3 regions of the Rouxiella sp. WC2420 genome follow, and region 3 is predicted to be linked to each of the others. Evidence: predicted binding sites of a transcription regulator. Region 3 holds the regulator's gene; each other region holds the start of a gene.
What was found. The regulator ArgR, encoded in region 3, controls arginine synthesis, uptake and breakdown. The targets are predictions, from matches to a motif close to ANTGAATAAAAATACANT.
Positions count from the first base shown of each region.

Region 1: the regulator ArgR is predicted to act here: its motif matches at 3,752-3,769, upstream of argC (N-acetyl-gamma-glutamyl-phosphate reductase).
Region 2: the regulator ArgR is predicted to act here: its motif matches at 4,026-4,043, upstream of argF (ornithine carbamoyltransferase).

Region 1 is NZ_CP165628.1:5,103,259-5,113,963, reverse strand. It holds gene ppc (phosphoenolpyruvate carboxylase) at 1-2,248, opposite strand, end outside; gene argE (acetylornithine deacetylase) at 2,554-3,705, opposite strand; gene argC (N-acetyl-gamma-glutamyl-phosphate reductase) at 3,911-4,915, shown strand; gene argB (acetylglutamate kinase) at 5,070-5,843, shown strand; gene AB3G37_RS23520 (argininosuccinate synthase) at 5,921-7,141, shown strand; gene argH (argininosuccinate lyase) at 7,245-8,618, shown strand; gene AB3G37_RS23510 (glutathione peroxidase) at 8,743-9,474, opposite strand; gene oxyR (DNA-binding transcriptional regulator OxyR) at 9,643-10,563, shown strand; gene sthA (Si-specific NAD(P)(+) transhydrogenase) at 10,546-10,705, opposite strand, start outside.
Region 2 is NZ_CP165628.1:4,723,137-4,733,841, reverse strand. It holds gene pyrB (aspartate carbamoyltransferase) at 1-778, opposite strand, end outside; gene AB3G37_RS21755 (sugar phosphorylase) at 1,020-2,840, opposite strand; gene argF (ornithine carbamoyltransferase) at 2,995-4,002, opposite strand; gene rraB (ribonuclease E inhibitor RraB) at 4,163-4,627, shown strand; gene AB3G37_RS21740 (GNAT family N-acetyltransferase) at 4,687-5,196, opposite strand; gene AB3G37_RS21735 (valine--tRNA ligase) at 5,450-8,305, opposite strand; gene AB3G37_RS21730 (DNA polymerase III subunit chi) at 8,315-8,782, opposite strand; gene pepA (leucyl aminopeptidase) at 8,849-10,360, opposite strand; gene lptF (LPS export ABC transporter permease LptF) at 10,639-10,705, shown strand, end outside.
Region 3 is NZ_CP165628.1:554,524-565,228, reverse strand. It holds gene AB3G37_RS02760 (DNA-binding protein) at 1-38, opposite strand, end outside; gene AB3G37_RS02755 (helix-turn-helix domain-containing protein) at 682-1,047, shown strand; gene mdh (malate dehydrogenase) at 1,189-2,127, opposite strand; gene argR (transcriptional regulator ArgR) at 2,606-3,076, shown strand; gene yhcN (peroxide/acid stress response protein YhcN) at 3,633-3,896, shown strand; gene mpl (UDP-N-acetylmuramate:L-alanyl-gamma-D-glutamyl-meso-diaminopimelate ligase) at 4,059-5,438, opposite strand; gene fbp (class 1 fructose-bisphosphatase) at 5,619-6,623, shown strand; gene ppa (inorganic diphosphatase) at 6,825-7,358, shown strand; gene AB3G37_RS02720 (gamma-glutamylcyclotransferase) at 7,459-7,809, opposite strand; gene AB3G37_RS02715 (translocation/assembly module TamB domain-containing protein) at 7,812-10,705, opposite strand, start outside.

The DNA.
Region 1 (10,705 bases), 730 kb from region 3:
CCAGCACGTCGCGCTTACCGGCATCCACCACTGCTTGCAGACCCGCACCGGCACCGAGCCAGGCTGGCAGCATCAGGCGGTTTTGCGTCCAGGCAAAAATCCACGGAATAGCGCGCAGACTTTCCACGCCGCCGCTGGCTTTTCGCTTGGCAGGGCGTGAACCCAGAGGCAGCTTGGCCAATTCCTGTTCAGGCGTGGCAGATCGGAAGTAAGGCACGAAATCTTTGTTCTCGCGCACGTAGCCACGGTACATGGCGCAGGAAACGTCAGACAATTGGTCCATCACATCAATCCAGGCCTCTTTCGGCTCTGGCGGCGGCAGCAGGTTTGCTTCGAGAATAGCACCGGTATACAGCGCCAGACTGCTGATAGTCACTTCTGGCAGACCGTATTTGAAGCGGATCATCTCGCCTTGTTCGGTGACGCGCAGGCCGCCTTTCAGACTGCCCGGAGGCTGCGACAGCAATGCCGCGTGAGCCGGAGCGCCACCGCGACCGATAGAACCGCCGCGTCCATGGAACAGAGTCAGCAGCACGCCAGCTTTCTCACAGGTTTTGATCAGTGCATCCTGCGCGCGATACTGCGCCCATGAAGCCGCCATTACACCAGCATCTTTCGCCGAGTCGGAATAACCGATCATCACCATCTGCTTACCCTGAATAAAGCCGCGATACCAGTCAATGTTCAGCAACTGGGTCATGACATCATCGGCGTTGTTCAGATCGTCGAGGGTTTCAAATAATGGAGCAACCGGCATCGCAAACGGGCAACCGGCTTCTTTCAGTAAAAGATGTACTGCCAGCACGTCAGACGGCGTGCGCGCCATCGAAATAACGTAGGCAGCAATCGATCCTTCCGGCGCTTCTGCAGCAACCTGGCAGGTATCCAGCACTTCTTTAGTGTCTGCGCTTGGCGTCCAGTTACGTGGCACCAGCGGGCGAGCAGAGTTCAGTTCGCGGATCAAAAACGCCTGTTTATCGCTTTCTGACCAGCTTTCATAATCACCAAGGCCGAGGAAACGGGTGATTTCGGCAATCGCCTGCGTATGGCGGGTGCTTTCCTGACGGATATCAATGCGCACCAGCGGCACGCCGAAACAGCGCACGCGACGCAGGGTATCGAGCAGCTGCCCGTTGGCGATAATACCCATATTGCAGGCCTGCAGAGACTGATAGCAGGCGTACAGCGGATCCCACAGCTGATCATTATTTACCAGCAGGTCTTTCGGACGTGGCAGCTTCTCGCCTTTCAGGCGCGCTTCCAGATAAACCTGGGTCGACAGCAGCTGAGTCCGAATATTTTTCATGATGGTGCGGTAAGGCTCTACCACGTCTTCGCCACCGGCCAGCTCGCGTAGCTCCGGGGTAGCCTCCGTCATCGACAGTTCAGAAATCAGCACGTGAATGTCGCGCAGGAACAAATCGGTAGCTTTCCAGCGGCTGAGTTGCAGCACGTGGCGGGTGATCGCCGCAGTAACGTTTGGGTTTCCGTCACGGTCGCCGCCCATCCAAGAGGTAAAGCGAACCGGCACCGCTTCCACTGGCATTTTATAATCCAGCGATGTTTCCAGCTGTTCGTTGAATTCGCGCAGGAAAGCTGGCACGCCTTCCCACAGGCTGTTTTCTACTACAGCAAAGCCCCATTTAGCTTCATCAACCGGCGTCGGGCGTATTTTGCGGATTTCATCGGTATGCCATGACTGAGCAATAAGCTGACGCAGGCGACGCATGATTTGCTTGCGTTCGTAGTCGGCGAGGTCGCTATGATCGAGTTGTTTCAGGCAGCTATTAATTTCAACCAGCTTGTGGATCAGAGTACGACGAGCAATTTCAGTGGGATGCGCGGTGAGAACCAGTTCGATAGACAGCTGTTCAACCGCGTCGCGCAGTTGCTGATCGGTAAGGTTCTTCGATTTAAGGCGCTCAATCAGCTGCGCTAAAGCCTCTGGATTGCTGGCCGCTTCGCCATGCGGAGAAATGCTGTGATATTGCTCGGCGACGTTAGTCAGATTAAGAAACTGACTGAACGCGCGGGCAACCGGCAGTAATTCGTCGTTGGATAAGTTTTGCAGCGTAGTCAGCAATTCCTGACGATCTGCTTCATTACCCGCACGTGAGGATTTGGACAGTTTGCGGATTTTCTCTACGCGATCAAGAACCTGCTCTCCCAGCGTGTCCTTGATGGTCTCTCCAAGCAGTTTGCCCAACGTGCTGACATTACTTCGCATTGCGGAATATTGTTCGTTCATATTACCTCTGACCCGTTTCTTGTTTGAATTTTTATGTCTTGTAAATAACTTTCACCCGTAAGGCATTTACGCCTCTGTCTATCCTGCCTTCATGGCAAATTTCAGTATTCCAATTTCATTACTGTAGAAACTTACCGCAAAAACCCTGAATTTCTCATTACTAAAATGCTGAATCGAGCAATCAGACTGAAATTTAATTACAGCCGGTGGGTTATTAGTCTGGCTAATCAGTAACTTTGTACAATATCAAAGGGCATCTCATGATGCCCCTTTTTTGTTACATTATTTTAACAACCCTTCTGCGATTAATGATGGCAGAAATGGTGAACGACCTGAGAGATCAGTTCGCGGGTCGGTTTGATAAAAGCGGTATCGATGTATTCATCTGGCTGGTGCGCCTGATCGATTGAGCCTGGGCCCAGCACCAGAGTCGGACAAAGCTCCTGAATAAACGGCGCTTCGGTGCAGTAGTTAACAATCTCGGTCTCAGTTCCCAGCAGTTTTTCGACAACCTGCACCAGACGGTGATCCGGCGGGCATTCATAACCTGGAATTGGCGGGTGCAAGGCTTCGATAGTCAAACGACCCGGCCAGCGGCTGCTTACTGGTTCCAGCGTTTCGTTGAGTAAATCATCTAAATCTGACAGCGTCAGGCCCGGCAGTGGGCGAATATCCATGTGCAGTTCACAGCAGGCGCAAATACGGTTGGCTGCATCGCCACCATTAATATGGCCAAAGTTCATGGTCGGATAAGGAATGGCAAAGCCGCTGTGGTTATAACGATCCTGCAGCGTTTTACGCAGGCCCATCAGGTGAGTGATGGAATCGTGCATCAGCTCGATGGCGTTGATACCGCGCGCAGGATCGCTAGAGTGGCCTGACTGGCCGGTAATGCGGATAGCATTGGAAATATGACCTTTGTGTGCGCGCACCGGCTTCAGCGACGTTGGCTCGCCAATAATTGCGCAGTCCGGGCGAATAGTCGAAGTTTTGGCAAAATAGCTGGCACCGGCCATGGTGGTTTCTTCGTCGGCGGTGGCAAGAATATATAGCGGCTTAGTCAGCTTCTCGGTGTCGATATCACGCAGCGCATCGACGATAAACGCGAAAAAGCCTTTCATATCCGCAGTGCCCAGGCCGTAAAGCTTGTTTTCGTGCTCGGTCAGTACGAAAGGATCGCGCGTCCAGCGGCCATCGTCGAACGGAACGGTGTCAGTATGACCCGCTAACAGCAGGCCACCGGCGCCTTCGCCAATGCTGGCCAGCATGTTGAATTTATTACGCGTATTGGGTACCGGCTGAATCTCCACTTTAAAGCCTAAATCAGTAAACCATCCTGCCAGCAAGTTGATTAAGGTTTCATTGCTCTGATCCAGTGCGCTGTCGGTGGCACTGATCGAAGGCGTGGCAATTAACGCACGGTATAGCTCAATAAATGGAGGTAATTTCATCTTCACTGTTGACAGCCTTTGGTTAGGGTAATATAAATATTCATGCATTTAATGTGAATAAAAATACATTAAGCGGGTTCGTAAGGAAACACTAAAATCAGACGGGTTTCTGAGTTAGTATTAATGCAACGAACGTGCTGAATTTCGCGGGCTTCTGGCGTAAAAAACGCAGTGAGCCCTCTATTTTTGAAAAAGAAGGTGAACTGAGCCCATGTTGAATACGCTGATTGTTGGTGCCACCGGTTATGCTGGAGCTGAACTTGCGCTCTATCTGAATCGTCACCCACATATGAACATAACCGGTTTAACGGTTTCAGCGCAAAGTGCAGATGCAGGAAAATTACTTTCCGATCTGCACCCGCAGTTAAAAGGCATTGTCGATCTGCCTGTTTTGCCATTGGAAAATGTGGCTGAAGCAGCCAAAGGCGTCGATGTCGTTTTTTTAGCGACGGCACATGAAGTCAGCCATGATTTGGCCCCGCAGTTTCTGGCACTGGGATGCACCGTATTCGACCTGTCTGGTGCGTTTCGCGTCAATGATCCGGCTTTCTACACCCAATTCTATGGTTTTGAGCATCAGCATCAGGACTGGCTTGATAAAGCCGTTTACGGTCTGGCCGAATGGCAGGCAGATAAACTGAAAGACGCGCAGCTGATTGCGGTTCCAGGATGCTACCCAACGGCGGCCCAGCTGGCTATTAAACCGCTGCTGGAAAAAGAGTTACTGAATCAGGACCAATGGCCGGTAATCAATGCGACAAGCGGCGTGAGCGGAGCAGGGCGTAAAGCCAGCCTCGGCACCAGCTTTTGTGAAGTGAGCCTGCATGCTTACGGCGTATTCAACCATCGCCACCATCCTGAAATCTCGACCCACTTGGGTACGCCGGTCATTTTCACCCCGCATCTGGGCAGTTTCCCGCGCGGTATTCTGGCTACCATTACCTGCCGTCTGAAGCCAGGCGTCAGCGCAGAGCAAGTTGCCAAAGCGTTTCACAGTGCCTACGACAACAAGCCGCTGGTTCGTCTGTATGACAAAGGCATGCCAGCGCTGAAAAACGTAGTTGGCCTGCCGTTCTGTGATATCGGTTTTGCTGTGCAGGGTGAGCACGTCATCATCGTGGCGGTTGAAGACAACCTGTTGAAAGGCGCATCGGCTCAGGCAGTACAGTGTCTGAACCTGCGCTTTGGTTTCCCGGAAACTACCTCGCTGGTGTAATAATCTGAAATTTAAGGCAATTAGTTTAAAAGCTAACTGATTGTTAATTTTATAAAACACCTTGTTTTGAACGTTTATTCGTCCGCTCAGGGGTGTTAAATTAAATACCCAGTGATTCCAGAAGTCGCTGGTGTTGAAGCAAGGTGGCATACGAATGAATCCATTGATCATCAAACTAGGCGGCGTGTTACTGGACAACGAAGAGGCGCTGGATCGCCTGTTCGCGGCGCTGGTTGCTTATCGTAAAGAGTATCAGCGTCCACTGGTGATCGTTCACGGCGGTGGCTATTTGGTTGATGACCTGATGAAACGTCTCAACTTGCCGGTGGTTAAGAAGTCTGGACTGCGCGTTACGCCTGCCGACCAGATTGATATCATTACCGGAGCACTGGCGGGCAGCGCCAACAAAACGCTGCTGTCCTGGGCGGTTAAAAACGATATTAGCGCAGTGGGCCTGTCTCTGGCCGACGGTGGTTCAGTTAGCGTAACTCAGCTTGATGAAGAGCTGGGCTTTGTGGGTAAGGCCGAAGCCGGTTCCCCTAAACTGATCAACACACTGACAACAGCGGGTTATTTGCCAATCGTCAGTTCTATCGGTATCACAGCCGAGGGCGTGCTGATGAATGTCAATGCCGACCAGGCAGCGACCGCTCTGGCTGCAACGCTGGGCGCAGATTTGATTCTGCTGTCCGACGTCAGCGGTATCCTCGATGGTGACCGTCAGCGTGTCCCGGAAATGACCGCAGCAAGAGCAGAAGAGATGATTGAGCAAGGCATCATTACCGATGGCATGATCGTCAAAGTGAATGCCGCTTTAGACGCCGCGCGCACTTTGGGTCGTCCGGTCGATATCGCCAGCTGGCGTGACGCAGAAAAACTGCCGGCTCTGTTCAATGGTGAAGCCATCGGCACCCGTATATTGGCGTAACCAGGTTTTAAGAGTTTTATTATTAAAGCGCGGCGTAAAAAAACGTCGCGAAATCAGATATTTTTAAGGAAATTATCATGGCAGCAACTCAAGGCATCAGCAAAATCGTTCTGGCTTACTCGGGCGGTCTAGACACCTCGGCCATTATTCCATGGCTGAAAGAAAATTACGGTAACTGTGAAGTGGTGGCGTTTGTGGCCAACATCGGCCAGGACCAGGCAGACCTGGAAGGCATCGAGCAGAAAGCGTTGGACACCGGTGCTTCTGAGTGCCACGTTGTTGATCTGCGTGAAGAATTCATCAAGGATTACGTTTACCCAGTGCTGAAAAGCGGTGCGCTATACGAAGGGACTTACCTGCTGGGCACCTCAATGGCTCGCCCATTGATCGCCAAAGCTCAGGTTGAACTGGCGCTTAAAGTCGGAGCAGACGCGGTTTGCCACGGCGCAACCGGTAAAGGTAACGACCAGGTTCGTTTCGAAACAACCTACACCGCGCTGGCTCCACAGCTGAAAGTGGTTGCACCATGGCGTGAGTGGGACCTGCGTTCCCGTGAAGCCCTGCTGGACTACCTGAAAGAGCGTAATATCAAGACCACTGCTTCTCTGGAAAAAATCTACAGCCGTGACGAAAACGCATGGCACATTTCTACCGAAGGTGGCGTGCTGGAAAGCCCTTGGAATGCTCCTAACAAGGATTGCTGGGCCTGGACCGTGGCTCCTGAAGATGCACCAGACGAAGCAGAACTGGTCACCTTGAAAGTTGAAAAAGGCGAAGTTGTTGCCGTTAACGGCAAAGATCTGACCCCGTTTGGTTGTCTCGAAGCGCTGAACGTCCTGGGTGTGAAACACGGCGTTGGTCGTATCGATATCGTTGAAAACCGTTTGGTAGGTATCAAGTCTCGCGGCTGCTACGAAACCCCGGGCGGCACCATCATGATGGCTGCGCTGCGTGGCGTTGAGCAGCTGGTTCTGGACCGTGACAGCTTCAAATGGCGTGAGCAGCTCGGCCAGGAAATGTCTTACGTGGTCTACGACGGTCGCTGGTTCGCTCCTCTGCGTGAGTCAATTCAGGCAGCTGCCGATTCTCTGGCGCAGGACGTTAACGGTGAAGTTGTTGTGAAACTTTACAAAGGCACTGCTACTGCTATCCAGAAAAAATCGCCGAACAGCATGTATTCTGAAGAGTTTGCGACCTTCGGCGAAGACGAAGTGTATGACCACAGCCACGCTGGTGGTTTCATTCGTCTGTTCTCACTCTCTTCACGTATCCGTGCACTGAACGCTGCTAAAAAGTAAGTCTCAGTTTACTTCGGTTACATCAGGCGTGCGGGGCATCTCGCACGCCTGAAACATCACTTCAAATTTCACTTCTACAGCAAGCAAAGTCAGGAGCATTATCATGGCATTATGGGGCGGACGCTTTAGTCAGGCAGCAGATCAGCGTTTCAAAGAACTGAATGACTCACTGCGGTTTGACTATCGATTGGCAGAGCAGGATATCGTGGGCTCGGTTGCCTGGTCAAAAGCGCTGGTCACCGTTAATGTACTGACCGCAGACGAACAGCTAGAGCTGGAAGGCGCGTTGAACGTGCTGTTGGAAGAGGTGCGTGCCAATCCTCGCGCTATCCTTGAAAGCGATGCCGAAGATATTCATAGCTGGGTTGAGCTGAAGCTGATCGACAAAGTCGGCAATCTCGGCAAGAAATTACATACTGGCCGTAGCCGTAACGATCAGGTCGCAACTGATATCAAACTGTGGTGTAAAACCCAGGTGGTTGAACTGCAACTCGCCGTTAAGCAGCTGCAACATGCGCTGGTAGAAACTGCCGAGGCTAATCAAGACGCCGTGATGCCTGGTTATACTCACCTGCAACGCGCGCAGCCGGTGACTTTTGCCCACTGGTGTTTGGCTTATGTAGAAATGTTGGCTCGTGACGAGAGCCGTTTGCAGGATACCCTTAACCGTCTTGACGTCAGCCCTTTGGGTAGCGGCGCATTGGCAGGCACGGCATATCCGATCGATCGTGAACAGCTTGCTGGCTGGTTGGGCTTTGCTTCGGCAACGCGTAACAGCCTCGACAGCGTTTCAGATCGTGACCACATTCTTGAATTACTGTCTAACGCATCAATCAGCATGGTTCACCTTTCACGTTTTGCGGAAGATCTAATCTTCTTTAACACTGGTGAAGCGGGCTTCGTTGACCTTTCTGACCGCGTGACGTCTGGCTCTTCACTCATGCCGCAGAAGAAAAATCCGGATGCGCTTGAGCTTATCCGCGGCAAATGTGGTCGCGTGCAGGGTGCGTTAACCGGGATGATGATGACCCTTAAAGGCTTGCCGCTGGCTTATAACAAAGACATGCAGGAAGACAAGGAAGGGTTGTTTGATGCGCTTGATACCTGGATGGACTGCTTGCAAATGGCGGCATTGGTCCTCGATGGTATTCAGGTAAAACGCCCGCGCTGCAAAGAAGCGGCTGAGCAAGGCTACGCAAACTCTACCGAGTTGGCTGACTATTTAGTTGCCAAGGGTGTGCCGTTCCGTGAAGCGCACCACATTGTCGGTGAGGCAGTGGTCGAGGCAATCCGTCAGGGTAAAGCGCTGGAGGCCTTACCGCTGGCCGATTTGCAGAAATTTAGCAGTATTATTGGCGATGACGTTTATCCGATTCTTGCGCTGCAATCTTGTCTCGACAAGCGCAATGCCAAAGGCGGTGTTGCGCCTGAGCAAGTTGCGCTGGCTATCCGTGAAGCCAAATCGCGTCTGGCTTAATAGCTTTTCGCCTGATTGCTGCTAAATAGCAGACATAAAAAAGCGGGCCTTACGGCCCGCCAAACCTTCATAGACTGCTTTCTTTCTAATAAGACGTTCTGATACTTATTAGCCCCGATACAAATCAGGCTGCGAAGTACTGTTCCAGATCGTCGCTTCCCCCGATGTGGCGACCACCGATGAACACTTGTGGAACTGTTGCACGACCACTGACCGCACGCAGACTCACAGTTGTTGCATCTTTTCCAAGTACCACTTCTTCGTACTGAATACCGCGTTCTTGCAGCATTTGCTTCGCTTTACTGCAGAAAGGACAGCCTGGTTTGGTGAATACCGAGACCGATTCCTGCACTTTATACTCTGGGGCCAGATATTTGAGCATAGTGTCTGCATCAGACACTTCAAACGGGTCGCCCGGCTTGTTTGGTTCAACGAACATTTTCTCTACCACGCCGTTACGGACCAGCATGGAGTAGCGCCAAGAACGCGGACCGAAGCCCAAATCGGCTTTTTCGACCAGCATGTCCATGCCTTTGGTGAACTCACCATTACCGTCTGGAATAAAGGTAATGTTTGAGGCATTTTGCTCGGCTTTCCAGGCATTCATTACAAAAGTGTCATTCACAGACACGCAGAGAATGCTGTCAACACCGTGCTGACGGAATACGCTCGACAGCTCGTTGTAACGTGGCAAATGGCTCGAGGAGCAGGTTGGTGTAAACGCGCCCGGCAGAGAAAACAGGATCACAGTTTTATTTTTAAACAGGTCATCGCTGGTGGTATCAATCCACTGATCGCCCTGACGAGTGTGGAACGTGACTTGTGGTACGGTTTTTCCTTCACGGCTTGAAAACATGCATAACCTCTTAAATCACTTATTTTGTGGTGAGTAATAAAATTTTTTTCGACGTTGCCTTTCGATGGAAGACATTATTAACGAATAGTCTTGATAGATATAATCGTTGATTGCTATCTTATCTATCGCTACTGACTATCGCCTTTGCGAGTCGTTAAGGGAGAATTTATGAACATCCGTGATTTAGAGTATCTGGTTGCGCTGGCCGAGTTCCGGCATTTTCGCCGCGCTGCCGATTCTTGCCACGTCAGCCAGCCAACGCTGAGCGGTCAAATCCGCAAACTCGAAGATGAGTTGGGCGTTATGCTGCTGGAGAGAACCAGCCGCAAAGTACTGTTCACACAGGCGGGTTTATTGCTGGTAGATCAGGCACGTACAGTATTGCGCGAAGTAAAGGTTTTAAAAGAGATGGCTAGCCAGCAGGGGGAGGCGATGTCCGGCCCGTTGCATATTGGGCTGATCCCAACCGTGGGGCCTTATTTGCTGCCGCAGATTATTCCGTCGCTGCATAAAACTTTTCCGAAGCTGGAAATGTATCTGCATGAAGCACAGACCCAGCAACTTCTGGCGCAGCTCGACAGCGGCAAACTCGACTGTGCGATTCTGGCGCTGGTAAAAGAAAGCGAAGCCTTTATTGAGGTGCCGTTGTTTGATGAGCCAATGAAGCTGGCAATCTATGACGATCACGCCTGGGCATCGCGCGACAGAGTAGCAATGGCGGATCTTTCGGGTGAGAAATTGTTGATGCTGGAAGACGGTCACTGCCTGCGCGATCAGGCGTTAGGTTTTTGCTTCCAGGCAGGGGCAGACGAAGACACTCATTTCCGTGCCACCAGTCTTGAAACCTTGCGGAATATGGTCGCAGCCGGAAGCGGGATTACTCTGCTGCCATCACTTGCCGTGCCACACGAGCGTAGCCGCGACGGTGTGACTTATTTGAAATGTGACAAGCCGGAACCGAAGCGCACCATTGCTCTGGTGTATCGCCCCGGTTCCCCACTGCGCGGTCGCTATGAACAGTTGGCCGAAGCCATTAAACAGCACATGCAACCTTACATGGACGCGTTAGCGTTAAAAAAGGCGGTTTAAGCCGTTTAGTGCCGCAACGCGATAGGCCTCAGCCATTGTTGGATAGTTAAAGGTAGTGTTAACGAAATACTCAATCGTATTTCCTGCCCCTTCCTGTTCCATAATGGCTTGTCCGATATGAATAATCTCAGCTGCGCGTTCA
Region 2 (10,705 bases), 1.1 Mb from region 3:
GCCGGGCGTCGGCCAAATCAGCTGCGCGAAGGATGAATTGCGCTTTGACGTTGGCATATTCCGAGGGGTCGAGACGCTCTTTCTGCACGCGGGTCATGTAAAGAATATCCAGCTCCGGCACGACTTCATCAATGCTTTCATGCAGGCTGTATTCAATCCCTTTTTCTTTCAGCAGATTGAGGATGTATTCCGGCATTGCCAGCGCATCCGGGGCGATAAAGTAAAAGCGATTGCCGTTAAATTTCGCCAGCGCCTGTGCCAGGCTGTGCACTGTGCGGCCGTATTTCAGATCACCGACCATGGCGATTTTAAGATTATCAAGACGCCCCTGGGTTTCCTGAATGGTGAACAGGTCGAGCAGCGTCTGAGTCGGATGCTGGTTGGCACCGTCCCCGGCGTTGAGGATTGGAATTCCGCCTGAAAACTCGGTCGCCAGACGCGCCGCACCCTCTTGCGGGTGACGCATGACAATCGCATCGACATAAGTACTAATCACCGAGGTGGTATCGGCCAGCGTTTCGCCTTTTTTGCCCGCCGAAGTGTTGCTGCCGTCGGCAAAACCTACTACCGATGCGCCCAAACGATGGATAGCGGACTCGAACGACAGGCGAGTACGGGTCGAGGCTTCAAAAAAGCAACTGGCGATCACTTTATGTTTCAACAGTTCTGGCTGCGGATTGGCTTTCAGGCTGGCGGCGGTGTCCAGCACCAGCTCAAGCTCTTCACGGCTGAGATCGTTAATTGAAATAATGTGTTTTTGATACAGCGGATTGGCCATTGTCGCTCTCCTCTACGATGACAGACAAAAAAAAACCCCTCAATGAGGGGCTTTCAGCGATCGGTGGGTTATTTTCAAGCCCATATTCAAAACCATTGGGAGAGACAACGGCTGAACGCCGCCTACTGGCACAGGGTTCGGTGAAGCATCGAATCGCGGTGTGTTGTCGTTTTTCATGTCAGTCTCCCGGCAAATTGTGGCGCATTATACGCGCACGAATTCTGCCTGCAAGAGGGTAACTTCACCTTTTTGCTTTGCGAGGTCTGCCTGTGAGCAATCGGTTGGCATCGGACCTTTTCAGCGAGATGTAAATCTTTTTCCGCCAACGACGCAGCCTGCCCAAACGTTCAGGAGCTTTGAGTTTGTGCTCGATCCATACCACTTGCCACGGCTGCAGGCGCATCTGGCCGTTAAACGGTTCACCGCTTATTAGATCCTTGCCGTCAACTGCCAGCTTGAAAGGCTGCGACTGACTACTGATGTTGAAGATACAGCTGATGCGGTTCTCTGATTTTGGATCATAGCGTTCAAGCGCAAACAGCTTATTGCCAAGCTCCAGGATCTTCTGTCCGGCCTGTGGCGAGAAAGCAGGGCGGTTGCGGCGGATATCGATCAGTTTTTTAAGGCCATAGAATACTGCCGATCGCAGCGATCCCTTGGTCGCCAGATCTTTTTCGACATCCTCAAGTTTGAGCTTTTTGCGGTTTATCCGTCGGCTCAGGCCAGACTGGTGCATGCCATCCAGATCGTTCTCACTGCCCAGCAGACTGTGAATATAAATCGCCGGAACGCCCATAACTGACAGCAACAGTGACTGCGCCGCCAGAAACTTGCGCGCCTTCATTTCGACACTATCATCAATTTCAGTGATGGCGCTGAGGTAATTAATATTCAGCTCATACGGCGAGTGAGTTCCGTCACCGTTGTCTTTATAGGAAACTCGACCTTCTTTGCGCTGCGTTTCCTGCGCCAGATATTTACGCTCGTCGTCGTCGAGAAAGGTCTCAGTCGGGCGCAGGCCAATACCATCGTGGCTGGAGAGAAAATTAAAATAGGTGGTTTTCGGATAGTGCGCCTCGGCGTTTAAACCCTGCGCCCATTTGGTCAGCGTGGTGGTGTCTTCACGCAGGAAAGCGTGCAGCGTCAGCGGCGGTAGCGCGAACTGATACACCATGTGTGCCTCGTCGCCCTCGCCAAAATAGCTGATATTTTCATGATGCGGCACGTTGGTTTCAGTGATGATGCGGGTGCCGGGGATCACCTCGTCGAGAATAGTGCGCCACAGCTTGATGATATTGTGAGCCTGAGGACGGTGAATACAGGTGGTACCCATTTCTTTCCAGATGTAGCCAATCGCATCCAGACGAATCGACTGCCCGCCGCTGGCAGCGTATTGCAGGATCACGTCAATGCTTTCCAGCAAAACCTGAGGATTCTTGAAATTAATATCAATCTGATCTTCGCTGAAGGTGGTCCAGAGATACAGCTCTTTGCCATCGGCCTTGATAAACGGCGTCAGCAGCGGCGAGGCCCGGGGGCGCACCACACGGCTGTAATCCAGCTCGGGATTGGACTCGATAAAATAGTCGCGAAAGTAAGGCTCGTCGTTGATATAGCCTTTCATCCAGTCGCTGGATCGCGAGATGTGATTAATCACGCAGTCGAACATCATGTTGAAGTTGGCGGAAAGATGGTGAATATCGCTCCAACCGCCGAGATGTTCGTCGATGCGGCGATAGTCGATGACGCTGAATCCATCGTCGGAACTGTAAGGGTACATCGGCAGAATATGAATATCGCTGATGGCGTCTTTGAGGTGCTTGCTGGCAAAATCGTTGAGCGTCGCGAGAGGAGGGCGCTGGCCTTCAGAGAGGGTATCACCGTAGGTAATCAGGTAAATGTTAGTGCCATCAACCCACTGGTCAGAGCGGTGTGCACCGTAATTCCATTTCTCACCGAGATGCAGAATTTTTTTAATCAGATCGCCAATGTGTTCTTTGGGATAAACCCTGCTCAGCAGACTTTCCAGACGAAGCACGAACTCGGGATTCACAGCACCCATAACGGTTCCCTTATCTATTCACATTGTGAAAGATTAGTCGATAAAAGGCTTGGCTGAGGCATAAAGAAGGCTAGAAAGTGCAACAATGCATGAGGATAGGACGAGGAAAAGGCAGCCCACCAAGGTCTGGCGGGCTGTATTGATCAATTAGTGCTTACAGGCTGCCGAGGGTGGCAACCATAACCGCTTTAATGGTGTGCATGCGATTTTCAGCCTGGTCGAATACTACGCTGTGCGCCGATTCAAACACTTCGTTCGACACTTCCATGCCACCCGGCAAATTGTATTCTTCAGCCATCTGACGGCCCAATGTGGTTTGGTCATCATGGAAAGCCGGCAGGCAGTGCAGGAACTTGACCTGAGGATTGCCTGTTTTGGCAATCATTGCCATATTCACCTGATAAGCACGTAGCAGATTAATGCGCTCTTTCCATACTTCCTTCGGCTCGCCCATTGAGACCCAAACGTCGGTATAAAGGAAGTCGGCGCCTTTAACGCCAACGTCGATATCATCGGTCAAGGTAATGTTGCCGCCGTTCTCCTGCGCCAGATGTTTGCAGTTTTCAACCAGCTCGGCATCCGGCCAGCAGGCAGCAGGTGCAACTAAACGCAGATCCAACCCGCACAGCGCCGCCGCTTCAAGCAGCGTGTTACCCATGTTATTGCGCGCATCGCCAAGATAGGCGAGCGACATCTGCGACAATTCTTTCCCCGGCAGCTGTTCCTGCATGGTCAGCAGATCGGCCAAAAGTTGGGTAGGATGAAACTCATTGGTCAGCCCGTTCCAGACGGGCACTCCGGCGTATTCAGCCAATGTCTCGACGTTTTCCTGACCAAAGCCGCGATACTGGATGCCATCGTACATTCTGCCCAGCACTCGCGCAGTGTCCTTCATCGACTCTTTATGGCCAATCTGGCTACCGCTCGGGCCGAGGTAAGTAACTTGTGCTCCCTGATCGTAAGCGGCAACTTCGAAAGAGCATCGGGTACGAGTTGAGTCTTTTTCGAAGATGAGCGCAATATTCTTGCCTTGCAGATAACGTTTTTCGCTGCCGTTTTTCTTGGCAGTTTTCAAATCAGCCGACAGTTTCAGCAGGGTTGCGATTTCTGACGGGGTAAAATCCAGCAGCCTTAGAAAATGGCGTTTGCTTAACAGACTCATGTGCCTATCTCCGAAACATTTATAATGAATTAAAATTCAATTTATATGTATGAATATGCAATTACAACCCCAAAGTAAAAACTTTATCGTTTATGTTGGAGGCAAGCCGTCTGCTGTGTGAAAATAGCGTCTAAACGTCACATTGATTGAGGACTGAGGCATGGCAAACCGTGAATTGCTAGACGAACAACGTAATGAGACCCGCTTAATCATCGAAGAGCTGTTGGAAGACGGCAGCGATCCTGACGCGCTTTACACTATTGAGCATCATTTCTCTTCCGAGAAATTCGAAGTTTTAGAGCGAGCAGCGGTAGAAGCCTTCAAACTGGGCTATGAAGTGACTGATGCCGAAGAGCTGGAAATTGAAGATGGCTCCGTGGTGATGTGCTGTGATGTGATTAGCGAAGTTGCGCTGAATGCTGAACTGATCGACACCCAGGTTGAGCAGCTGGTGGCGCTGGCTGAAGCTAACGGCGTCAACTATGACGGCTGGGGCACCTATTTTGAAGATCCGAACGGCGAAGACGGCGACGAAGAAGAATTCGACGAAGAAGATGAAGAAGAAGACGAGCACGTTGCCCCTAAAAACGTGATCGACAAAGATGACGACGGCAAACGCCACTAATAGTCATGTAAATGTAAAAAAGCCGACTTAGTCGGCTTTTTTATTGCATAAACATCGCGTTAAAGAGTTTTCAGCATTGTGACTTCACAGTCGACGTGGCCGGTGCTGCCCATCGCGCCGTTGATATGTTCGAAGCCAAGATGCTCGTAAAGCGCAATCGCTTGAGTCAGGCTGGCGGTAGTTTCAAGATAACACCGTTTGAAGCCCTGCTCTTTGGCGTGAGCCATCACCTGAATCGCCAGGCGTTTGGCCAGCCCTTTACCGCGCAGGCTCGGCATAAAATACATCTTCTGCAATTCGCATACGTCGTCATCAGCGCCGATTAGTGCGGAAACACCGCCGCCTCCGGCTATCTGCCCGTCAAGCTCGACGACCCAATAGGCGCTGCGCGGCTGGCTGTACATTTCGCACAAGGTATCCAGATTGGGATCGGCCACGGTATAGCCTTTATCGGCAGTTAAACCAAATTCTGCAGACACGGCGCGGATCACCCTTGCGATTTCGGCATTGTCATCGCAAGTGATGCGGCGCACCACGACGTTCTGTTGTGTTTTCACGGCTGTAGTCATAATTGCTCTTATACCCATTATTTTTGAAGCCACTGCTGCGTTATTCGACCCAGTCACTTATTTCAGTAAGCTTTTGGGAACTCATTCACTTGCCGCCTTGCCGTGATTCCAATGACTTAGGTTTAATATTGTTGAAGTGGTTAGCTATTTTTTATTCGTATTTAATACCGCGTGCAGGCGATTTTTGCAATTCCAAAAAAAACGGCGGAGCTTTTCGCCCCACCGTTTTTAAAGATTGCCGTATCAGCGAAGATTACAGAGCAGCGATAGTAACCTGCTGTTCTTGAATCTTAACTTTGGCTTCGGCAAATGCTTGCAGTCTTTCGCGTTCTTTAGCAACTACGGCTTCAGGAGCGCGAGCCACAAAACCTTCGTTGGAAAGCTTGGCTTCGATACGTTCAACTTCTGCGTCAAGTTTGGCGATCTCTTTGTTCAAACGTTCCAGTTCTGCTTCCTTATCGACCAGACCGGCCATCGGGATCAGCAGTTCTGCACCCTCAACCAGTTTGGTCACAGAAACTGGACCTTTATCGCCCGCAACCAGCACGGTGATTGACTCCAGACGCGCCAGTGATTTGATAAAGCTCAGGTTCTGCTCGACGCGACGCTGTGCATCGGCGCTTGCGCCACGCAGCAACAGCTCGAGAGGTTTGCCCGGTGCGATATTCATTTCAGCACGCACGTTACGGATAGCGATGATCGCCTGCTTGATCCATTCGAGATCGACCAGCGCGGCCTCATCGGCTTTATCCGCCGAGTATTCCGGGAAAGGTTGCAGCATGATTGTGTCAGCTGTGATGCCTTTCAGCGGTTTCACGCTCTGCCAGATGGTTTCGGTAATGAATGGAATAATCGGGTGCGCCAGGCGTAGCAGGCCTTCCAACACTTCTACCAGCGTATGGCGAGTGCCGCGAAGCTGAGCTTCGGTGCCGTTATTCATAACTGGCTTGGTCAGTTCCAGATACCAGTCGCAGAACTGGTTCCAAGTGAATTCATATAGAATGCTGGCCGCCAGGTCGAAGCGGTAGCCGTCCAATGCTTCACGGTAAGCTTTTACGGTACGGTTATATTCTGCCAGGATCCAGCGGTCAGCCAGAGACAGTTGCAGCTCGCCGGCGCTCAGACCACAGTCTTGATCTTCAGTGTTCATCAGCACGAAACGGCTGGCATTCCACAGCTTGTTACAGAAGTTGCGGTAGCCTTCAAGACGCTTCATGTCCCAGTTGATGTCACGGCCCGTCGAGGCAAGCGCCGCCAGGGTAAAGCGCAGGGCGTCGGTGCCGTGCGGTTCAATACCGTTCGGGAACTGCTTTTCGGTGCGCTTGCGGATTTTTTCCGCCAGCTGCGGCTGCATCATGTTACCGGTGCGTTTCTCCAGCAAATCTTCCAGCGAGATACCGTCGATCATGTCCAGTGGATCGATAACGTTACCTTTCGACTTGGACATTTTTTGCCCTTCGTCATCGCGGATCAGGCCGGTCATATAAACAGTGTTAAACGGAACCTGTGGCTTGCCGTTTTCGTCTTTCACGAAATGCATGGTCATCATGATCATGCGGGCGATCCAGAAGAAGATAATGTCAAAGCCGCTGACCACAACGCTTGAAGGATGGAAAGCTTTCAGGTCTGGCGTTTCGTTTGGCCAGCCCAGCGTCGAGAAGGTCCACAGGCCAGAAGAGAACCAGGTGTCCAGCACGTCTTCGTCCTGGCTCAGAACAACGTCTGCGCCCAGGTTGTTTTCGCTGCGCACTTCTTCTTCGTCACGACCGACGTAAACTTTGCCTTCAGCGTCGTACCAGGCCGGGATACGGTGACCCCACCACAGCTGACGAGAAATACACCAGTCCTGAATGTCGCGCATCCAGCTGAAGTACATGTTTTCATACTGTTTTGGTACAAAGTTGATCTCGCCTTGCTCGACCGCTTCAACGGCAACTTTTGCCAGCGGAGCAGTACGCACGTACCACTGGTCGGTTAGCATTGGCTCGATAACTACGCCGCCACGGTCGCCATAGGGAATGGTTAAATCATGAGGCTTGATGTCTTCCAGCAGGCCCAATTCTTCGAAGGCGGCAACGATGGCTTTACGCGCTGCGAAGCGCTCCAGGCCACGGAACTGCTCGGGAATTTCATTGCTGCACGCGTCGCTTTCTTCGCCTTTGGTGTCGAACACCTCGGCGGTCTGGCGGATATCGCCGTCGAAAGTCAGAATGTTGATCATCGGCAGGCCGTGACGTTTACCGACTTCATAGTCGTTAAAGTCGTGGGCTGGGGTGATTTTCACACAGCCGGTGCCTTTATCCATATCGGCGTGTTCGTCGCCAAGAACAGGAATGCGGCGGCCTACCAATGGCAGGATAACTTCTTTACCGATCAGATCTTTATAACGCGGATCTTCTGGATTAACGGCAACACCGGCATCGCCCAGCTCGGTTTCGGGACGGGTGGTCGCAACCACCAGATAGTCTTTACCGTCAGCGGTTTTCACGCCGTCAGCCAGCGGATAGCGCAGGTGCCAGATGGAACCTTTGGATTCACGGTTTTCAACTTCGAGGTCGGAAATCGCAGTACGCAGTTTCGGATCCCAGTTCACCAGGCGCTTGCCGCGGTAAATCAGGTCTTCTTTGTACAGTCGAACAAACACTTCACGAACGGCGTTTGACAGGCCTTCGTCCATGGTGAAGCGCTCGCGCTCCCAGTCCACGGAATCGCCCAGACGGCGCATCTGGCGGGTAATAGTGCCGCCCGATTCTGATTTCCATTCCCAGATTTTGTCGATAAAGGCTTCGCGACCGTAGTCTTTGCGAGTCTTGCCTTCTTCAGCAGCAATTTTGCGCTCTACTACCATCTGAGTAGCAATACCGGCATGGTCGGTTCCCGCCTGCCACAGGGTGTTTTTACCCTGCATGCGCTGATAGCGGATCATGGCGTCCATGATGGTTTGCTGGAAAGCGTGACCCATATGCAAGCTACCGGTAACGTTCGGCGGCGGGATCATGATGCAGAAGCTTTCCTTACTGGTATCACCGTTAGGCTTGAAATAGCCCTGTTCTTCCCAGTGCTCGTAAAGCGGTTGCTCGATATCTTGCGGGTTATATGTCTTATCCATTTCGCTTCGTTAGTCTGTAGTCGTTGTATTGACGTCCGGCGGTGTCGCCGTGGTCAAATTGAAGCCGACGCTGCGATAGGCTTTGTAGCGTTCGCGCGCCAGCTGCTTTAAAGAATCTTCGTAAGGAACGAAGTCTACCACTTCATGGAAAGCGGTGGCAAAATCTGCAAATTGCCCAAGCAGGCTGATCAGCAAATCTCGCGGCGCATTTCCGCGTTTTCCGGGCCAGCATAGCTCGACGGGGGCTCCGAATCTCGGGCCTTCTCCTGCCAGATTATGCGGCACAAACTGCTCGGCATCACGTTTCCACAGCGCTTCATCAAGACGTTCGGCCTGCTTTTGGTCTTCACAGGCGATCAGCACGCGCTGACCTGCGCGATAACGCCGGGCAGCAATCTGGCAAGCCAGATCTTCATGGCCGCTCAGCTCGCCGTCGACGTCGGGTGAGTTAAGTAGAAAAAATGTAGCCTGTTTCATGAGTGTCTTCCTGACGCCATCCCCCGCAACGCAATGCGCGAGGGAGGCGTTTACATCAATTGGCGATTAATCGTCGCCGTTGAGACCAGCACGGTTCAACAGGAATTGCGACAACAGCGAAACGGGACGACCCGTTGCACCTTTGTTTTTTCCTGAACGCCATGCGGTACCGGCGATGTCCAGATGCGCCCAGTTATACTTCTCGGCAAAGTGTGACAGGAATACGCCAGCAGTGATAGCACCACCCGGACGGCCACCGATGTTTGCCATATCGGCAAAATTCGATTGCAACTGCTCGTCGTACTCGTCGCCCATCGGCAGACGCCATGCGCGGTCACCGGCCTGTTCAGAAGCGGTGATCAGCTCATGCGCCAGCGGATTGTGGTTCGACAACAAACCGGTGATGTGGTGACCCAGCGCAATCACGCAGGCACCCGTCAGGGTGGCGACATCAATAACCAGTTCCGGATCGAAACGCTCGACGTAGGTCAGCGCATCGCACAATACCAGACGGCCTTCGGCATCGGTGTTGAGCACTTCAACGGTTTTGCCGGACATCGTCGTCAGAATGTCGCCCGGACGGAACGCGCGACTGCCCGGCATGTTTTCACAACCGGCCAGAACGCCGACCACGTTAAGTGGCAACTTCAACTCGGCCACGACACGCATGACGCCGTAAACCGTTGCCGCGCCACACATGTCGTACTTCATTTCGTCCATGTCGGCGGCTGGCTTGATGGAGATACCGCCGGAATCAAAGGTCAGGCCCTTGCCAACCAACACAATCGGCTTGGCGTCGGCATTTGGATTACCTTTATATTCCATCACTGACATCAGTGATTCGTTTTGCGAACCCTGACCCACTGCCAGATAGGCATTCATTCCCAGCTCTTTCATCTGCTGTTCGCCGATGACGCGAGTCGTGATGTTGCTGCTAAAAGCATCGGCAAGCTGGCGAGCCTGCGAGGCAAGATAGGCTGCGTTACAGATATTTGGCGGCATATTGCCAAGATCTTTCGCGGCCTTCACCCCGTAAGAAATCGCCAGGCCGTGAGCTATTGCGCGGTCACCGCTATTTAGCTCGCGACGCGTCGGCACGTTAAATACCATTTTACGTAACGGGCGACGTGGCTCGACCTTATTCGTTTTCAGCTGGTCGAAGGTATAAAGTGACTCTTTCGAGGTCTCTACGGCCTGACGCACTTTCCAATAAGTATTACGTCCCTTGACGTGAAGTTCGGTGAGGAAGCAAACCGCCTCCATCGAACCGGTTTCGTTCAGGGCGTTAATCGTTTTCTGGATGACTTGCTTGTATTGGCGCTCGTCGAGTTCGCGTTCTTTCCCGCAGCCTACCAAAAGGATGCGCTCGGACAGAATGTTTGGAACATGGTGCAGGAACAGGGTTTGCCCTACTTTTCCTTCCAGTTCACCGCGGCGGAGCAGGGCGCTGATATATCCATTGCTGATCTTGTCGAGCTGTTCAGCCATAGGGGATAGGCGGCGAGGTTCAAATACGCCGACTACAATACAGGCACTGCGCTGTTTTTCCGGGCTACCGCTTTTTACACTGAACTCCATGCACTCTCCTGAATCTTAAAGACAAAGGCGGGGGGTACGGATAGAATGGGGCGTCCGTTACACTCTCCCGTCATTGATGTAATGACCTGTGTTAACCTATACGGCATAGAAATTTATTTTTGGCGGCTATAAGCATCTTCCTATAGGTCACCCAAATTTACGGTGTTGTAATACTATTTTAGCTGTGAAGGTTGCCATATGATGAGAAAAAATGACGGATTAGCGATGAAACTATCGATTTTCCTGCAAAAAGACAAGTTTTCACAGGCGTATTCAGCGTGATCATCATTAGATATCTGGTTAGGGAAACCTTCAAGAGCCAATTTGCGATCCTGTTTATTCTGT
Region 3 (10,705 bases):
CCGATCAGTTCTTTGGCGGAAAACCATTCAGGATTCATAAGAATTCTCTCTTATTTATACAAAAATATAATTGATATAAATCATTAACTGTTAAGGCATTAAAAAAGCCATATTTTCACGGCATATTTAGCGAGGCGTTTACATTGAACGCATAAGTTATACCATTAGCGAATGCAAATGTGCATCAATAAATTAAAGCCTGGGTATATTGATGAAACTTTTTTATGGAGAAAAATAAAACTAAAAGAACCATCTAACGTTCAAAAGTAAGTTACGTTAAATCTTTGAGTGAGCTAACAATAGAAAAGCCTGTAAATTCATCTAAGTAACTATATTTAGGATATTGACCAATCACCACCTTTCAGAAAAAATGCATTTTTTGAAAATGTTTGATAACAATTAACTTTTCTTAAAAAAGAAGATTTGCATTAAGAAAAATTTGATAACAACCCAAAGAGTGCTGATAAATTACTTATATTACAAACCATTAGAAGACCAAACATACCCAGTTAGTGGTTCAAATAAAATAGTAGGCTATTAATAAAAAATAAAAATATCTTTTGAGAAACAGGTTTGAACTAAGTTCGGAAATTTGCTCTTATAGCTTCCGAATGAATATGGGTGCTAACCCCTCAAACATATAACAAAACCTGCAAGCCTATTATATAAGGAAGTTTTTCTATGCTTTTACGGAGAACGGATTGGCATCACGCTGATATAATCGCATCGTTACATAAACAGCGTACCACCTTGGCAGCATTGTCCCGATCCGCGGGCCTAAGTTCATCCACACTGGCGAATGCGCTGTCACGTCCGTGGCCAAAAGGAGAGTGGATTATCGCTAATGCACTGAAGTTACATCCGGCAGAAATCTGGCCCAGCCGTTATTATCATCCTGAAACAGATGAACTTCTGGAAAGAAAAATGCGCTGCAAGCTTCCTGATAATCTGGGGCGGGAAAAAGTACCGATTAAGAATATCATTCTGCCTGAAAATTCAACAGGTAAGAGTAAAAATGTAGATAACGCAGACAAGAAGGGGATGTAGATTATTAAATACTGATTGAATTTTATTAAGTTATTTGATCAGTGCATACCGCGAATAATTTTAAAATAAGCACAATAAAAAGCCGCCGGAATTTACCCGGCGGGTTGTTTTAATAATCTTGAGGAATAGATAAAAAGAATATTAAATATTGATAAATTTCTCACCCAGTTCGATATCTTTGTGTAATACGTCCAGCATCGAATTCAGCGAATGTTGTTCAAACTCGCTTAACTGGCCAATGTCTTTGAATTCAGCAATACCATTTCGACCTAATAGCACCGGTTGAGCAAAGAAGCGTGCATGCTCACCGCGCCCCTCAACATAGGCACATTCCACGATCCCGCTTTCTCCCTGCAACGCGCGTACTAAAGAAAGTCCCAGTCTTGCCGCAGCCTGCCCCATGGAAAGGGTTGCCGACCCGCCACCTGCTTTTGCCTCAACCACTTCTGTACCGGCATTTTGAATATGTGTCGTCAGCTGCTGTATTTCACTCTCCGAGAAGCTGAGCCCTTTAACCTGCGATAACAACGGTAATATTGTTACGCCCGAATGACCCCCAATAACCGATACCTCAATTTCTTGCGGAGATTTACCTTTAAGCTCTGCAACAAATGTATTGGCGCGGAGGGTATCAAGCGTAGTGACGCCAAAAAGTTTATTTTTATCATAAACTCCGGCTTTTTTTAAAACCTCTGCCGCAATGGGCACCGTCGTATTTACCGGGTTAGTGATTATCGCAATACACGCCTCGGGACAGGTGGTCGCAATTTGCTGAACTAAATTACGAACAATGCCGGCATTAACATTAAAAAGGTCAGAGCGATCCATACCTGGTTTTCGCGCCACGCCAGCCGAGATAAGTACAACCTCAGCCCCGTACAAAGCGGGCCTCGCGTCTTCACCACAAAATCCTTTGATATTAACAGCTGTAGGGATATGGCTGAGATCCACCGCCACACCTGGAGTAACAGGTGCGATATCATAGAGGGAGAGTTCAGAGCCAGACGGCAATTGAGTCTTGAGTAGTAGAGCGAGGGCCTGGCCGATTCCGCCTGCGGCACCAAGGACTGCAACTTTCATCCTATACTCCTTTTTAAATGACGTTCTTTATAAACGACGATTAAAATACCGCGCATTCATTCACTTAATAACCTTAGTTAACGGGTGTATTAAAAACAAACAACCTATTAATAGATTGGGAGGTAGCGCAGAAATTAAAAGCATCTTTAAATTTTGAGTAAGAAATTACTGCTTATTTTCATTAAGATAAAACTTTAAGTTCAAATAATTAAAAAAATGACTTTATTAAAAAATAAATACATTAATTACCTGGCTGGTTAAATTATCAAATAAAATAATCAGGCTATACATTTTATTTTAAGTTTGAGACAATTCTTCATGCAGATATTTGGCATATTCATTAAAGTCTATGCAGCATCGTTGGGCCTTCCTTCCTAAAATCTAACTCTTTGTTGATCAAACCCGTTATGTTTTATTGCATAAAAATGCAAATATCTGCATAATCAACGCCACACAATTGTGAATCTATGGGTGCAAAATGCGTAATCCTGCTAAACAGGAAGATTTAATCAAAGCTTTCAAGGCCCTCTTGAAGGAAGAGAAGTTCAGCTCTCAGGGTGAAATCGTTGTCGCACTGCAAGATGATGGCTTCGAAAACATCAATCAATCCAAAGTTTCACGCATGCTCACCAAATTTGGCGCGGTTAGAACCCGTAACGCCAAAATGGAAATGGTGTACTGCCTGCCTGCCGAGATCGGCGTTCCAACCACCACCAGCCCGCTGAAGAACCTGGTTCTGGATATTGACTATAACGATGCTGTCGTGGTTATCCGCACCAGTCCTGGTGCTGCACAGCTGATTGCTCGCCTGCTTGATTCACTGGGCAAGTCGGAAGGTATCCTCGGTACAATTGCTGGTGATGACACCATCTTCATTACGCCAGCACGCAAGTTTACTGTCAAACAACTCTATGATGCCATTTTGAGTCTGTTCGAGCAGGAACTTTAGGCAGTATCAAGATCGGCAAGTAACGCGCTTGCTGATCTGCTATTCATGCCGGATCTTGTTCAACCTCCAGATGATCGACCTATAAATCCTTTCATTTCCAAAACGATCCCCTGTTAAATTCCGCACAGAATGCTCATTTATGCCAATCTATTGATTTGAAATATATTTAACAATAAATGAGCAAGTAATCATCATTTTTTATGCTTTTCGGTTATTAAAACCACTCATTCCGGGCAAATAGAGACCTAACAAACTATTAGCAAACTATTAATTTTTACAGTTATTAGATGTATACTCATCTCCATGATGTGAAACACGACAAAGCACCACATCACTGTATTTTAGAAAGAGATATCCCCCGAGAGACGAGATTTGAATACCCATTCAAATGCCGCCGATAAAACGGATTTATCGCTGCGAAAACCGATGCATTTGTTCGCGAGAAATAGGCGACGAGGTTATGCACACCGAATTTTACAGTTTTGATAAATCCATAATGAAACCGCGCCACCGTCCGCCATAGACAGGTTGCATAAGGTAAATTAAGGAAATTATCATGAAAATCATCGCTGCTGTTGCTGCCCTAGGCCTGTTGACCGCTGTTTCATTTGGCTCTTCTGCCGCTCAACTAATCACCAACCAACAGGCTGAAAATCTTCAACCTATGGGGACAATTACCGTTAGTGGGATTGATGGCGTGCCTAGTGATATCCGTCAAGAGTTATCACAAAAAGCCGATAGCCAGGGTGCATCTTCTTATCGTGTAATCGAAGCGCGTAATGACGGTACTTACCACGCCACCGCAGAAATTTATAAATAACTGAACCCGATTTAATCTGTAGTACCGCGAAGTTTTAGCAAAAAATTTGCAAGATATACCAGACCCTCTGTCGTCCTGTCCGACGACACCCTTTTGCCCTCGCTTGCGAGGGCTTTTTTTCGTCGAGGCTTTAAGGGCTGGTATTATTAAGGAAGGGGGTAACTATTTGTTGTTAGCCAACTGAGCTTTTTTATCCAGCGCGCTCAACAGCTTGCCGTGGATGCCACCAAAACCACCGTTGCTCATCACCAGAATGTGATCGCCCGGCTGCGCGGTTTTGACAATCATCTCAACCAGCGCATCAACGTCTGCGTGCCAGTGCGCAGGCTGAATACAACGTTCTGCCACTTCTGAAACCTGCCATGGGATGTTTTGCGGCTGAAGTAGAAACACTTCGTCGGCACGTCCCAGAGAAGGTGCAAGTTCGTTTTTGCTCATCCCCATTTTCATGGTATTCGAACGCGGTTCCAGCACTGCAATAATACGTGCTGTGCCGCCAACTTTACTGCGCAGGGCAGCCAAAGTGGCAAGAATGGCGGTAGGATGGTGTGCAAAATCGTCGTAAACAGTTACACCGTTCGCTTCACCACGAAGCTCGAGCCGACGGCGGGCGTTGATAAATCCGCCGAGCGCCGTACAGGCATCTGCAGGGGTCACGCCGACGTGGCGCGCGGCTGCAACGGCCATCAGTGCGTTGTGCATATTGTGTTCACCCACCAGCGACCATGAAACCTCACCGGCCACTTCACCGTTAAGATATACCTGGAACTTGCTGGCATCTGGCGTCGTCTTTTTGGCATTCCAGGTGCAGCCGTCTCCCGCGTATTCCTGCTCGCTCCAGCAACCCATCGCCATCACTTGCCTGAGTGGAGTGTCATGCTCGGGCAGAATGATTTTGCCCTGACCCGGCACGAGTCTGACCAGATGATGGAACTGTTTCTGGATCGCCTTCAGATCGTCAAAAATATCGGCGTGATCGAATTCGAGATTATTCAGCACCAGTGTACGCGGGCTGTAATGCACGAATTTGGAACGCTTGTCGAAGAAGGCACAATCATACTCATCGGCTTCGAGGACCATAAACGGGCTGTTTCCCAATCGCGCAGAAACGTCGAAATTCCCCGGCACACCGCCAATCACATAGCCCGGCTCATAGCCGCAGGCTTCGAGGATCCAGGTGACCATACCTGAAGTAGTGGTTTTCCCGTGCGTACCGGCAACCGCAATCACCCAGCGACCGGGCAGCACGTGATCGTGCAACCACTGCGGGCCAGAGACATAGGGAATACCCTGCTCGAGCACCGCCTCTACGCAAGGATTGCCTCGCGTCATGGCATTGCCGATCACAACGAGATCGGGCCTGGGATCCAACTGACTTGGCGAATAGCCCTTAATCAGCTCGATCCCCTGATTTTCCAATAGCGTACTCATCGGTGGATAGACGTTGTCATCCGATCCGGTTACCTGATGTCCCTGAGCGCGAGCCAGCATAGCAAGGCCGCCCATAAACGTGCCGCAAATCCCAAGAATATGAATGCGCATAAATTTTCCATTATTGCTCTTTAAGTCAGTGGCTATTCTAACGCTGAGAATCATCTAGAAGAAATGCATTTGGCTATGATTTGCCTATGAAGCGTCCATATATTTGGGCTAAACTGCGATCGCTTCTGTAAAATTTCAATTACAAAACCTTTACTCATCCTAAGATTCAGGGATCGTATCATGAAAACGTTAGGCGAATTTATTGTCGAAAAGCAGCAAGATTTTCCACATGCCACCGGCGAGCTCACTGCGCTACTCTCGGCAATTAAACTTGGTGCTAAGATTATTCATAGGGATATCAACAAGGCGGGACTGGTAGATATACTCGGCACCAGCGGCGTTGAGAACATTCAGGGCGAAGTTCAAATGAAACTCGACCTTTATGCCAACGAAAAATTGAAAGCCGCCATGAAAGCACGTGGCGAAATTGCCGGTATCGCATCTGAAGAAGAAGACGAAATTGTTATTTTCGAAGGCGAACGTGCCAATAATGCGAAATATGTGATTCTGATGGATCCCCTGGACGGCTCGTCAAACATCGACGTCAACGTTTCAGTGGGTACTATTTTTTCAATCTATCGTCGTACTTCACCATTGGGCAAACCCGTTACCGAAGCTGACTTCCTGCAACCAGGCAGTCAACAGGTCGCAGCAGGTTATGTAGTGTATGGTTCCTCTACCATGCTGGTTTACACGACCGGTGCTGGCGTTCACGCCTTTACCTACGACCCTTCCCTCGGCGTTTTCTGCCTGTCTCACGAAAAAGTCATGTATCCAGAAAAAGGCTATATGTACTCTATTAATGAAGGGAACTACATTAAATTCCCTAAAGGCGTGAAGAAATACATCAAGTATTGTCAGGAGCAGGACGAAGAGTCTGGCCGTCCTTACACCTCACGTTACATCGGCTCTCTGGCTGCCGACTTCCATCGCAACCTGCTCAAAGGCGGCATCTACATTTACCCAAGCACTGCAAGCCATCCTCAGGGCAAGCTGCGTCTGCTTTATGAATGTAATCCAATGGCCTTCCTGGCCGAGCAGGCAGGCGGTAAAGCCAGCGACGGTAAAAACCGTATCCTGGACATTGTTCCTCAAAAACTGCACGAGCGCGCACCATTCTTCGTGGGTAATACCAATATGGTTGAAGACGCCGAACGACTTATCAAACAGTATCCTGACGAATAAAAATCCGAGTCAGGCTGTTTGCTAAATTACTTTAAAGTACCCTAATCATGGGGTGGCCCGATGCCACCCCATTTTTTTATTGCAAAAGTTTATAGCCGACGTTTTTTAGGACAAAAGCGCCCCGGAAAAGGCAGGAATTCTTGCCCGAGTTGGCTATAATGTCCGGCAATCCATTTCTGGTTCAATAAAGGGAAACCAACAATGAGCTTAATCAATGTACCGGCTGGTAAAGATCTGCCAGAAGATATCTATGTTGTTATCGAAATCCCGGCAAACGCCGATCCAATCAAATACGAAGTAGATAAAGATACCGGTGCACTTTTTGTTGACCGTTTCATGTCAACGGCGATGTTCTATCCATGCAACTATGGTTATATCAACCACACCCTTTCTCTGGACGGTGACCCGGTAGACGTTCTGGTTCCTACTCCATACCCGCTGCAACCAGGTTCAGTCATTCGCTGCCGTCCGGTTGGCGTTCTGAAAATGACTGACGAATCTGGTGAAGATGCGAAAGTTGTTGCTGTTCCGCACACCAAGCTGAGCAAAGAATACGATCACATCAAAGATGTGAACGATCTGCCAGAACTGCTGCGTGGCCAAATCACCCACTTCTTCGAGCAATACAAAGCGCTGGAAAAAGGCAAATGGGTTAAGGTTGAAGGCTGGGATAACGCTGAAGCTGCCAAAGCTGAAATCGTGACCTCTTTCGAGCGTGCGGCTAAAGCAAAATAAGGCTCTGCCTTTGCTTTGATGCAAAAAAAAACACCGCCAATAAGGCGGTGTTTTTTTCTGGCTTTAAAAATTACTGACTAAGACGACCTTTATTTTATTCTCACTTCTCTTCTAACGTACGTTTAACCCAGTCTCCACCTTCAATACGTTCGACACCTTCCAGCGCGCGAATATACAGGTAAATCCAGGCACTCCCGTACGGCGTAGAGATTAGCTCTCGACGGTAATCTTTGGTGTTACTTTTCAGTTCGTCAAGCTCAGCCATAATGGATGAGTTGATGCGGTAAACTTCGCAGTAGATCTTCCCTTCTCCGGGAATCGCTGCCGGGTAATGCCCCAAATCATACAGGGCATAGCCGTCAAGCTCGTGGTCACCCAACCACTGAGCGTTTGTCATCCAGTGACTATTACCTTGCTTGCGTCGTAAACTGCCGTAGACAATTATTCGCATGGTTAAAACTCAAACTGATAGAGCAAATCTAGTGCCTGATCGACGCCAGACACCGCTTCCAAATACAATTTAGGCATCAAACGATAGCGCAGCGTCAGGGTAGCCAGGGAGTCAAAGATCCCCATGCCGTATTTAACCTGCAGCCCGGGCAGAACATAACCACTGACCACAACCTGAGAACTGTCCCCAACGCCCTCGGTATCCAGTGCCAGATTACTGACACCAAATGCCTCACCGATTTTACCCACAAGTTTGCCACTTTGTGCAACCCCCATACCGATAAGCATGGAAGTCATGGCGCTACTGTCGGCCCCCGAGCTGTCCAGGCCCTGTCCGCGTAACAAATAAGACAGTGCTTCCTCCTGGGACATCACCGGGTCAGAGAAAACCTCCAGCTTCGGCGTATCTGCATCGCCGGTCACACGCACCCCTGCCACTACATCATTCTCGGTTGAATCCGGATTACGGATAGCTTCGATATTCAGCAGCGGCTGGTCCGCCGGACCAGAAAATAACAGCTGGCCTTTTCTGACGATTAAATCTTGTCCGTAGGCGTGGAACCTGCCTGATGGTATATCAATCTGGCCGTTTAATCCTAACCCACGTTTGTCCTGAGCTACTTTAAGTGCGCCCTTGAGACGCGCTTTCAGACCAAAGGCATCGAGACGAACATCATCCCCGATATTCACCACCAGGTTCGTGTTGATCGGAATCGAGGTTGAAGCAGGTGCAATCGGCTGATGCTGATCGTTTAGCATCACTTCATCCGATGATACGCCTACCGCACTCTCCGGAAGTTCCTGAACCGTGATGCGGGCCCAGGGAATATCCACCTTGCCGTTCAACGTGAACGCTTGCGGTGTAGCATCAAACACTAGATCGGGCGAGACATCAAGCCGAACCATTGGTGGAACCGATACCCTGACTTTTTCACCCTTCGCTGCGATGTTCGCATGCCAGTTTTCGGGCTGACTCCAGTCCGCATTACCGTTTAATGCCAGCTGACCGTGAGTGGTCTGAATAACCCCTGCCAGCAGCGAAGACATACCGTTAAAATCGATATTCAGATTGGCATTGGTCACATCAAACGGCATAAACTGCGCGTCAAAATCGACGTTTGACAATGCCAGTTTGCCATAGACCTGCGGCGCTTTTCCGTTGCCCCCCACGCGCAAATTGGCATTCAAAATGCCCGAGGCTTTCTCTCCGTCCATCAGTGCCGGTTGCAACAACCCCATCGAAATACGGGTAATATTGACGTTACCGGAAAGATCTCGACGACCCAGAGGATCGGCAATCTGGATTTTACCGTCAAGCTGGCCATTGTTGGCGATCTTAATTAGCCAATCGAGGTTGGCGCGCCCGTTTTGCAACGCGGCATTAAGGTTTAAGGTATCAAAAGCCACCGGCAGAGGATTGCCCTGCACCAGTTGCTCTACTTTCACGCTTCTGCCCACCAGCGACACACTCGCGTCTGGCAACCCGCCCTTGGCTTTCCAGGCAACGTTCGCCTTGCCGCTGAATTGCCCGCCAAGTTTTGTATCATCGGTCAGGAAAGGTTTGAGCATCGCTAAATCAAAGCGATTCAGCACGATGCTGGCCTGCCCACTGGCACCGGCATTGATCGTGGTCGGCACGCAGACGTCGGCATCCGGGTTCTGCCAGCAGTGTGGCCCAACCGTTACGCGCTGCTCGGTATTGAAATAGGTCAGCGCAATCGGCCGGGTCAGACGCCATTGGCCGACCGGCGTATCAAACAGCGTATTGCTGATATTTCCTTTCCACTGCTGGGTTTTGCGGTCGAAACTACCGCTCAGCACCAGATGGCCTCCCACTGGCTTACCGGTCACGTTCAGCGTCAGTTGATGCTGTTTTTCATTGCCCTTGGCATCGAGGGTGATATCGCTGATGTCCAGCGCGTCTTGTTTGAGCTGCTGCACTTTGACCGCCAGCGTGCCCTGAATCTGGTCACTGGAAGTCACGTCGCCCTTGATATTGACGCGACTCACGCTCAACGCCTGCCAGCGCAGATTGTTGGCGGTAAGATCAGCCAAGACCTGAGGCGCTTTAAGATTTCCGCGCAGCTGGATCATTCCTTTCACAACCCCACCCAAACCCGGCAGAGCACCATCGAGATGCGGAGCATCGACGTTAGCGTCCAGAGCCCATTTGTCGCTAAGCTTACCTTTGACATCGAGATTATTGCGACCCAGTTCCAAATGCAGCTGAGGAATATTCCACTGGCCGTAGCTGTTACCGCTCAAGTTACCGCGCGCCTTGACCAGGTTCTTCTTCACGTTACCGTCAAGTTCCAGTGTTGGCACCTGAAGCTGCCAGGTTCCACCATACAGGCTGCCGCGCATGGCAATTTTGCCCTGTAATTTGGCCGGCCAGTCTGGATATTGTTTCGCAGTATCAATGCCGTTTAGCGTAAGCACGGTATTCCAGCTAACCGCTTTACTCCAGTCCACCACGCCGGTTAAATCAGTGTTGCCCTGAAGAGCAGCCAGTCGCATCAGCTTAAGGTTAAACTGCTCGAGGTTACCTTTGCCATCAAGCGCCAGTGAGGCTGCCGGGATCTGATTGCCGCTAAAGTCCGAATGAAGAGCCAGCGCGTAATCGGTGGCTTTGCCGCTGAATTTGAGGTTTAAACCTTTAACCTGATACTGCGGCGTGCCAGTGAGCGGCCAATGTAGCGCATCACTTTGTACGCTGAGGTCGATCGGCAGGCCAACTTCAGCCAGCCGGGTTTGCAAGGCAAGTTCTGCTCGCACCGGACCTGAAAGATTCACACCGACCTTGAGCTGTTTACGCAACTCACCGCCCACGGTCAGTTTAACCTTCTCGCCTTTTATTGGGTCGATATTCACCGCGGTGTTGATGGTCATGGCCACCG